Regions from separate parts of the Streptomyces sp. CWNU-52B genome, predicted to be linked through region 2. Evidence: riboswitches for the same ligand, from Rfam matches in the RefSeq annotation. Region 2 holds a riboswitch; the other holds the start of a gene.
The links. A riboswitch is a leader RNA that binds a small molecule or an ion and turns the genes downstream of it on or off. The one in region 2 is predicted to bind cobalamin.

Region 1 (4,997 bases), on a different contig from region 2:
TGAGCGGCGGGGTGGGCGCGGGCGGGTCCGCCCACTCGCTCCTGCTGCCGATGCTCCTCGGACCGGTCCTCTTCCTGCTGCTCGCGGCCGTGGTGGTGATGTTCGACCCGCTGCTCGTCCTCGGGGACGGCGACTGGAACGGCGGCACGTCACGCGGCCGGGCGCCCGCCCAGGACGCGGACGCACCCGCCTGGTCGGGCTCGGCGTTCGGGGCGCCGCCCAGGACGAACCGGCGGACGTTCAGCCAAGGAGGGGGATCTCGATCGCCGGGCAGCGGTCCATGACCATGTCGAGGCCGGCCGCGCGGGTGCGCTCGTAGGCGGCCTCGTCGATCACACCGAGCTGGTACCAGACGGCCTTGGCGCCGATGGACACGGCCTCGTCTGCGACGGCACCGGCCAGGTCGCTGTTGACGAACACGTCGACGACGTCGACCTCGAACGGGATGTCCGCCAGCGAGGCGTACCCCTTCTCCCCGTGGACCGTCTCGGCCTTCGGGTGGACCGGGACCACGCGCTTGCCGTAGCGCTGGAGCACCGCGGCGACGCCGTACGCGGGACGCCGCTCGTTCGACGACAGGCCGACGACGGCCCAGGTGTCGCCGAGCTCGGAGAGGATCTTGCGGATGGTTGCCGGGTCGCCGTACACGGTGGGCCTCCTGGACAGACGGGATGCGGACGGGATGCAGACGGGGTGAGTGCTGCTGCGCCGGACAACAGCGGACACGGCGTGCTGATTCCCGGGCACGTGCGGCGGGAACCGGTGTCCAGGTCCCCGCCGGGCACTCCGGCCCGCCCGTGCTGCCGCGTGGCCGGAAAACCCGCCGTGATAGCTTGCGGGAGCCAGTCGAACCCATGTACGTGGGTCAGGGAATCCGGTGGAAATCCGGAGCTGACGCGCAGCGGTGAGGGTGACGGGCGGGCATCGGCCACTGGACCCGAAGACGGTCCGGGAAGGCGCCTCGTCCGGGTGAACCCGAGTCCGAAGACCTGCTGGCGGCCTCCGCGGTCCCCTGACGGCGGGGGAGCACCGTACGACCGGGCTTCGCGTTCGAGCCCTCGACGTCTGAGGAACTTCCCGTGCCCATCGCACGACCCGCCCGCCGCGCCGCCCTGTTCGTCTCCGGGGCCATCCTGCTGACCGGCTGCGGCGCCACCGACTCACCCGACTCACCCGACGCGGACTCCGCGGCAGCCGTCACCCTGGACAACTGCGGCCACACCGTCCGGGTGGAGGCCCCGCCCCGGCGGGCCGTCTCCCTCAACCAGGGCACCACCGAGATCATGCTCTCGCTCGGCCTCGCCGACCGCATGGCCGGCACCGCCACCTGGACCGACCCGGTCATGAAGGGCCTGGCCGAGGCCAACGCCGAGGTGCCCCGGATCGCCGACAACAACCCCTCCTTCGAACGGGTCCTGGACGCCGACCCCGACTTCGTCGCCGCGTCGTTCGAGTCCACGCTCGGCAAGGGCGGCGTCGCCACCCGGGACCAGTTCGAGAAGCTCGGCGTGCCCGCGTACGTCTCGCCCTCCGACTGCGCGGGCAAGGACAACACCGGAGACGGCGACGGCGCCCGGCAGAAACCGATCGGCATCGACGTCATCTACGGCGAGATACGGGACCTGGCCCAGGTCTTCGGCGTACCGGAACGGGGCGACAAGCTCGTCGCCGAGCTGAAGCAGCGCATGACGAAGGCCACGTCGGGCATCGACGCCTCGGACGTCTCCCTCCTCTACTGGTTCGCCAACTCCGAATCGCCCTACATGGCGGGCTGCTGCGGCGCCCCCGGCATCATCACCAGGGAACTCGGCGCGAAGAACGTCTTCGACGACACCCACGAGGAATGGCCCCAGATCAACTGGGAGACGGTGGCCGACCGCGACCCCGACGTCCTGGTCATCGGCGACCTGACCCGCAAGTCGCAGACCGCCGAGTCCGCGAAGAAGAAGATCGAGTTCCTGGAGTCCGACCCGGTCACCAGGAACATGACCGCCGTCAAGAAGAAGCGGTACGTCCTGCTCAGCGGACAGGCCATGAACCCGTCCATCCGCACCGTCGAGGGCGTCGAACAAGTGGCCTCCGCGCTGCGGAAGTCCGGGCTCACGGGGTGACCCGGCCGCGCGTGGGCCTGCTCTGCGCGGCCGGTGCGGCCCTGCTCGTCGCATCCGTCGCCGTCGCGATCACCATCGGACCCGCCGACATCCGCGTCGGCGACGTCTGGTCCGTGGTCGCGTCCCACCTCGGCTGGGGGAGTACGGACCTGAGCCCCATCCGGGACGGGATCGTCTGGCAACTGCGCCTGCCGCGCACCCTCCTGGCCGCCGTCTGCGGGGCCGGACTCGCCGTGTGCGGCGCGGTCATGCAGTCCCTGCTGCGCAACCCGCTCGCCGACCCGTTCGTCCTCGGGGTCTCCTCGGGCGCCTCCACCGGCGCGGTCGTCGTGGTCGTCCTGGGAGCCGGCGGCGGCCTCGTGTCGGTCTCCGCGGGCGCGTTCCTCGGCGCGCTGCTCTCGTTCGGGCTGGTGCTGCTGCTCAGCCACACCCTCGGCGGGACGACGGACCGCGTGGTGCTGAGCGGGGTCGCCGCGATGCAGCTCTTCTCCGCCCTCACCTCCTTCGTCGTGATGACGGCCGCCGACGCCGAGACCACCCGCGGCGTCCTCTTCTGGCTGCTCGGCTCCCTGGGCGGGGTCGGCTGGACCGATGTCTGGGTCTGCCTCGCGGTGCTGGCGGTCACGCTGGTGGTCTGTCTGGCGTACGCGCGCACGCTGGACGCGTTCGCCTTCGGCCAGGACGCCGCCGCGACCCTCGGGGTGTCCGTGGCCCGCACCCGGCTGGTGCTGCTGTGCGCGACCGCGCTCCTGACGGCCGCGCTCGTCAGCTCGGCGGGCGCCATCGGCTTCGTCGGCCTCGTCCTGCCGCACGCCGCCCGCGCGCTGGTGGGTTCGGGCCACGCCCGGCTGCTGCCGGTCGCCGCGCTCGCCGGGGCGGTGTTCCTGGTGTGGGTGGACACCCTGGCCCGTACCGTCCTCGATCCCCAGGAGGTGCCCGTGGGCGTGGTGACCTCACTCATCGGCGTACCGGTGTTCGTGCTGGTGCTCTACCGGACCCGGAGGACACGATGACGGCCGAGGACACCAGGAGCGCCACCGAGCACACCGGGACCGGGCCGGCCGCCGGGACGGGGTCGGCCGCCGGGCTCCGGGCCCGCCGCGTCAGCCGTACCGCCGACGGCCGTCTCATCCTGGACGGCGTCAGCATCAGCCCCGCCACCGGCGCCACCGTCGGACTCCTGGGCCCCAACGGCTCCGGCAAGTCCACCCTGCTGCGGCTGCTCTCCGGCGTCCTCGCCCCGGCCTCCGGCGTGGTCACCCTCGACGGCCGCCCGCTCGCCGAACTGGGCCGACGCGACCTCGCCCGCCGTGTGGCGGTGGTCGAGCAACAGGCCGACACCCAGGTCGAGCTGAGCGTCCTGGACGTCGTACGCCTCGGCCGCACCCCCCACCGGCGCGCCTGGACGCCGCCGTCCGGGGCCGACGAGGCGGCCGTCCGCGAGGCGCTGGCCCGCACCGGCCTCACCGACCGCGCCCGCCAGTCCTGGCACACCCTCTCCGGCGGCGAGCGCCAACGCGTGCAGATCGCCCGCGCCCTCGCCCAGGAACCCCGCGAACTCCTGCTGGACGAACCGACCAACCACCTGGACGTCCAGCACCAGCTCGACCTGCTGACCCTCGTCACCTCGCTCCCGGTCACCAGCGTCGTCGCCCTGCACGACCTCAACCTCGCGGCGATGTACTGCGACCAGCTCGTCGTCCTGCGCGAGGGACGCGTGGTGGCCGCCGGGACCCCGGCCGAGGTGCTCACCGAGGAACTCATCGCCGAGGTGTACGGAGTCCGCGCCGCCGTCACCCTCGACGGCTCGGGAGGCCGGCCGCACGTGCGTTTCCTGGGCACCGTGAGCCGGCCCACGACCCGGCCACTCGCGAACACGTGTCCGGAATGAGGTCGGCATCCCTGCGCGCGGCCCCGCACCCGCCTACGCTCACCCCGTGCTGCGTATCACCGACACTCGAACAGGCGACTCCACCACCGCCGCCCCGGCCCGCCGGGGCCTGACCCGCGTCGAGGCCCATGTGCCGCGGCCCGACACCACGGGGCTGCGCGTGCTCCTGGTCGCCGACGTCCTCGTACGGGCCCTGGAGATCGGCGGGACGCCCGTCTGGACCGTCCTGACCGGAACGGAGGGACGCGCTGAGCTCCGGGACCGGGCCGCGTGGCTCGGTATCCGGCCGTTCGAGGACGAACGCGACAGCAGCCCCGGCCTGAGCACAGCCCAGGCGCTGCGGGTACGCGGCCCGGCGGACGAGCCGGGAGACGGCCCGGCGCACGGCCCGGGCGGTGAGCCGACCGACGGTGGGACGATCGCCGGCGGGACGGCGGAAGCTGGGCCGGCGGGCGGTGGCCTACTCGTCGACGTGGCGCCGGCCGACATCGAGAGCGGCGTGACCGAGAGCGGCGCGGCCGAGGGCGAGGGCAGCGCCACGGCCCTGCGCCTCGCCCTGCTCGCCCGCCCCCGCCGCGAGCCCCTGCGGCTGGGCGCGGCCGACCTCGCGGACGCCGAGGACCAGTTGAAGCGCTGGCGGGGCGCCGTCGCCGGCTGGGCCACCCGGCCCTCCGGGCCCGTCCCCGAATCCGTGCGGCAACAGCTGCGCGCCGCCTGGGAGGACGACCTGGACGTGCCCGCCGTACTCGCCGTGCTGCGGGAGGTGGAGACGTCGGGGACCGTTCCGGACGGGGCCCGCTTCGAGACGTACGCCTACGCGGACCGGCTGCTCGGTCTCGAACTGACCCGGGACATCGGCCGCGGAGCCCCGGAGTGATCGCGCGAGCCGGGGCGGGCCCGCTGCGCCGGCTGGTCGTGCTGCGGCACGCCAAGTCCGCCTGGCCGCACGGCGTCGCCGACCACGAGCGGCCGCTCGCACCGCGCGGCCGCCGGGA
Region 2 (4,997 bases):
ACGGTGGAGGGACTCGTCGCCAGGGGCCAGGTCCAGCGCACCAAGCAGGGTTCGTCCGTCTTCTACACGGCGTCCACGTCCGCTCCGGCCGGCACCGACGCGGGCACGGCCACGGAAAAGGCTCCGGACACCGCCTCCTGACTGCCCCTCAGCCGACGGGGCACGAGGTCCCCGCCGGCCGACGGCTGCCGCGTCAGGCGGTGGCGCAGGCGGTGTCGTCGAGGGCGAACGCGGCCGGGGCCGTGTTGGCAGCGCCCTTGTTGCCGGTGAACCCGACGGTGACCGAGCCGCTCGCGGGGATGGTGGAGGTGTACGAGGCAGGGGCGACGCTCACCGTGGCGCCGCTCTGGGTCGGCGTCCCACCCCACATGGCGGAGACGGTCTGGCCGTCGGCGAAGGCGAAGACCAGTTTCCAGCCGCTGACGGCGGCGGTGCCCGTGTTGCGGATGGTGATCTCACCCTGGAAGCCGCCCGGCCACTCGCCGACGACGCGGTAACCGACGGAACAGCTCGTGCCGGGGACACTGCCCCCGTCGTCGGTGGTGACGTTCACCGTGGCCGAGCGGGGCGAGCGGTTCCCGGCCGCGTCACGTGCGTAGACGGCGAAGGTGTACGCCGTGTTCGCGCTGAGCCCGGTGACGGTGGCGGAGTTGGTGGTGGACGCGGCGACCGTGGCCTCGGAGCCACCGCTGACCCGGACGATGTCATAGGCGACGACGCCGACGTCGTCGGTCGCGGCGGTCCAGGTGAGGGTCACCGACGTGGCCGCCACGGCGGCGGCCCTGGGGGTGCCGGGAGCGGTCGGGGCCTGGGTGTCACCCGGGTCTCCGCCGCCGAAGACCGTGGCCTCCTCGGAGGTCTGCGCGATGCCGTCGGCTCCGTTGAAGATGCGCTGACCCCAGGAACTCAGCTGGTTCGGGTCGAAGCCGATCGTGAGGTCGAGGACGGGGTCGGTGTTGCCGCTCCAGGACCACGCGAGATAGCCGAGCCGGAGCTGCTGCGCCGCGGCCATCATGGTGTCCTCGTCCGGGTCGCCGTACTGGTCGGCCGGACCGCCGAACTCGCCTATCAGCAGCGGGAGTCCGGCATCGACGAAGGCGTTCAGGTAGTCGGTGATCTCCTGCGCGGTGTCGAAGACGCTGTACATGTGGATCGAGAAGATCAGGTTGCCGGTGGTGTCGGCGTCGTAGACGGACCGGGCGTTGGCCCGCATGACTCCTTGCCAGTCCTGACCCCAGTTGGGCGCGTCCACCATGATGGTGTGCTCGAAGCCGGCGGCGCGCAGCTTCTTGACGGCGGCGATCGTGGGATCGGTCCAGCCCGCGGGGTCGGTGTTGCCCCAGGGCTCGTTGCCGATGTTGATGACGACGTAGTTCTCTTCGCCGGTGAGCACGCTCTTCAGGCCGATCCAGTAGTCGGCCGCCTGGTCGAGCGTGGCGGCCGCCGCCTCCTCGCCGTACCCGGTGGTGTCGTGCACCTCCAGTACGCAGATGAGCCGGTTGGCCTTGCACTGGGCGACGACGGCGGCCACGTCCGCGGCGCTGTTCCGGGTCCAGCGGTGGCCGTTGGAGAGAACGACGCGGACGGTGTTGGCGCCGAGCGCCTTGATGTCGGCCAGCGACTGCGTCTCGCCCGGGTACCAGGTGTGGGCGTGGTTGACGCCGCGCATGACGAAATCGTTGCCGTTGCCTTCCAGCAGCCGGCCGTCGTCGACATGGAGGCCGGTCGCGAGGACGCCGGGCGACGGCGACTGGGCCTGCGCGGCAGTCGGAATCAGGGCGCCGAGGACGACGAGCCCCAGCAACGCGGCCAGTTGGGCCAGCAGGGCGCCGACATGGCTCTTTCGTGTCGTGCTTCTTGCTCTTCTCACTGCGACTCCAGAAAGTGAGCGCCAAGAAACGTGGGTTTCGGAATAGTGGGAGCGCTCCCATAGAGTCATCTCGTCAAGAGCACGTCAAGACTTGGCGCATGCTTCGGCACGTACCGAAGGGCCGCGAGGGGCCCCTGGGGACGGCGTTCCGGCCTCGTCGAGGGCCCGGTCCACACCCTCTGACCATGGACGCGCCGGTGAGGACGCCTTGTCACCACCCCGTCACGCGCACTACTGTCACCACGCCTTGGTGCTCGGGAAATCGGTGTGATGCCGGTGCGGCCCTCGCCACTGTGATCGGGAAGTCCGGCTCCAGCCCTCACGGGCAGCCACTGGGTCCTCGGACCCGGGAAGGCGGAGCACGGGTGGTCTTACCCGTAAGCCAGGAGACCGGCCAAGGCGCGTCAACCATCCACGAGGTGCTGGAGAGGGTCTGCTGAGCCATGCACATTGCCGAGGGTTTTCTTCCTCCGGCGCACGCGGTCGCCTGGGGCGTCGCGTCGGCGCCGTTCGTCGTCCACGGAGTCCGGTCGCTCACCCGTGAGGTCAAGGAGCATCCCGAGAGCACACTGCTCATCGGGGCGTCCGGGGCCTTCACCTTCGTTCTCTCCGCGCTGAAGCTGCCGTCCGTGACCGGCAGTTGCTCGCACCCCACCGGTACGGGACTGGGCGCCATCCTGTTCCGGCCACCGATCATGGCGGTTCTCGGCACCATCACGCTGCTCTTCCAGGCGCTGCTGCTCGCGCACGGCGGGCTGACCACGCTGGGCGCCAACGTCTTCTCGATGGCGATCGTCGGGCCATGGGCGGGCTACGGGATCTACCGGCTGCTGCGGCGGTTCGACGTACCGCTGATGGTCGCGGTGTTCTTCGGGGCGTTCGTCGCCGACCTGTCGACCTACTGCGTCACCAGTGTGCAGCTGGCCCTCGCGTTCCCCGACCCGAGCAGCGGGTTCCTGGGGGCGCTCGGCAAGTTCGGCTCGATCTTCGCCGTCACCCAGATCCCGCTCGCGGTGAGCGAGGGGCTGCTGACCGTGCTGGTCATGCGGCTGCTGGTGCAGTCGAGCAAGGGCGAGCTGACCCGGCTCGGTGTGTTCCTCGCGAGGAAGCAGTCCGGGACCGGGACGGCCGACACGACCGAGGCGTCCGAGGCGTCCGAGGCGGTGACCCGATGAGCCGTAACGCGAAGATCAACGCCCTGCTCCTGTTCGTCGTGGCCGCGCTCGCCGTGCTGCCACTCGCCTTCGGCCTGGGCGACCACAAGGAGGAGCCGTTCACGGGTTCCGACGCGGAGGCGGAGACGGCGATCACCGAGATCGAGCCGGACTACGAGCCGTGGTTCTCGCCCCTGTACGAACCGCCGTCCGGTGAGATCGAGTCCGCGCTGTTCGCCCTCCAGGCAGCTCTCGGCGCGGGCGTCCTCGCCTACTACTTCGGTCTGCGCCGGGGGCGGCGCCAGGGTGAACTCCGGGCACTGGCACAGCGGGACGGCCAGGCCGCCGCGTCCGGGACCTCTGGTGTCTCCACGGCTCAGGCAGTCCCGGGGAGCGCACCCGGCTCCGGCGCCGGCTCCAGTGCCGGTACTGGAACCGGTACGAGTACCGGCACCGGAGCCGGTGAGTCCGCGGCCGGACGGATCTGAGTTCTCGTGCTGCCGATCGACGCGGCGGCGCACAGCAGTCGCTGGCGCCGCCGCCACCCCGTGGACAAGGCCGTGCTCGGTCTCGGTCTGACCGTGCTGGCCATCTCGCTCCCACCCTGGCCGGGCGCCGCCCTGGTCCTGGTGACGGCCCTGGTCGTGCTGCTGGGTCCGGCCGCCGTGCCCGGCCGCCGGCTCTGGCGCGCCTATCGGGTGCCGCTCGGTTTCTGCGTGACCGGGGCGCTCCCCCTGCTCCTCCAGGTCGGCGGTCCCGACGGGTTCGTCACCCTGGCCGAGGGCGGGCCGGCGCGAGCCGGAGAACTGCTGTTGCGCACCTCCGCCGCCTCCCTCGGGGTGCTCCTGTTCGCGTTCACCACTCCCCTGTCCGACCTGCTGCCACGGCTGGTGAACGCCGGGGTGCCCGCGCCGGTCGTCGACGTCGCCCTGGTCACGTACCGGATGAGCTTCCTGCTCCTCGACTCCGTACGGCGGATCAGGGAGGCGCAGGCCGCCCGGCTGGGACACACCACTCGTGCCGCCACCTGGCGTTCGCTGGCCGGGCTCGGTGCCACCGCCTTCGTCCGGGCCTTCGACCGGGCGACCCGCCTTCAGGCCGGGCTCGCCGGGCGCGGTTATGACGGCACCCTGCGCGTCCTGGTGCCGCCGGCCCGCGTCTCCGCGCGTTTCGCCCTCGCCAGCGTCGCGCTGCTCGGGGCCCTGGCCGCCCTCACCTTCGTACTGGAAAGGCCGCTGCGATGAGCGAGCCCGTGCTGGTCGCCCTGCGGGGCGCGTCCTACGCGTACGAGGACGGTCCGACCGTGCTCAGCGGCCTCGACTTCGAGGTGCGGGCCGGGCGCGCGCTCGCCCTGCTCGGCCGCAACGGCAGCGGCAAGACCACGCTGATGCGGCTGCTCAGCGGCGGACTGCGGCCGCGCGCCGGGCAGTTGACCGTCGAGGGCCGGCCGGTCCGGTACGACCGCAAGGGCCTGACCCTGCTGCGTACGACCGTCCAGCTGGTGGTCCAGGACCCGGACGACCAGCTGTTCGCCGCGTCCGTCGGCCAGGACGTGTCGTTCGGGCCGCTGAACCTCGGCCTGCCCGACACCGAGGTACGGGCCCGGGTGGCCGAGGCGCTCGCCGCGCTGGACATCACGGCGCTGGCCGACCGGCCCACCCACCTGCTCTCCTACGGCCAGCGCAAGAGGACCGCGATCGCGGGCGCGGTGGCGATGCGGCCACGTGTCCTGATCCTCGACGAACCGACCGCGGGGCTCGATCCGGACGGCCAGGAGCGGCTGTTGTCGACCCTCGGCGGGCTGCGCGAGAGCGGCACCACGGTGGTGATGGCGACGCACGACGTGGATCTCGCGCTGCGCTGGGCGGACGACGCGGCGCTGCTCACCCCGTCCGGGGCGGTCACCGGACCGGCGGCCGTGACCCTGGCCCGCACGGAGCTGCTGGAGCAGGCGGGGCTGCGGCTGCCCTGGG

Region 1: it holds a riboswitch for cobalamin, as region 2 does, so the genes downstream of both, ACLVWQ_RS15390 (ABC transporter substrate-binding protein) here and ACLVWQ_RS04585 (energy-coupling factor ABC transporter permease) in region 2, are expected to answer to the same signal.

Annotation. Positions count from the first base shown of each region.
Region 1 covers NZ_JBLFJV010000013.1:95,371-100,367, forward strand. The annotation lists gene ACLVWQ_RS15380 (MHYT domain-containing protein) at 1-284, shown strand, start outside; gene ACLVWQ_RS15385 (CoA-binding protein) at 241-648, opposite strand; cobalamin riboswitch at 827-1,012, shown strand; gene ACLVWQ_RS15390 (ABC transporter substrate-binding protein) at 1,080-2,111, shown strand; gene ACLVWQ_RS15395 (FecCD family ABC transporter permease) at 2,108-3,124, shown strand; gene ACLVWQ_RS15400 (ABC transporter ATP-binding protein) at 3,121-4,002, shown strand; gene ACLVWQ_RS15405 (hypothetical protein) at 4,049-4,879, shown strand; gene ACLVWQ_RS15410 (SixA phosphatase family protein) at 4,876-4,997, shown strand, end outside.
Region 2 covers NZ_JBLFJV010000005.1:389,045-394,041, reverse strand. The annotation lists gene ACLVWQ_RS04595 (hypothetical protein) at 1-141, shown strand, start outside; gene ACLVWQ_RS04590 (cellulase family glycosylhydrolase) at 194-1,870, opposite strand; cobalamin riboswitch at 2,102-2,284, shown strand; gene ACLVWQ_RS04585 (energy-coupling factor ABC transporter permease) at 2,314-3,045, shown strand; gene ACLVWQ_RS04580 (energy-coupling factor ABC transporter substrate-binding protein) at 3,042-3,512, shown strand; gene cbiQ (cobalt ECF transporter T component CbiQ) at 3,519-4,268, shown strand; gene ACLVWQ_RS04570 (energy-coupling factor ABC transporter ATP-binding protein) at 4,265-4,997, shown strand, end outside.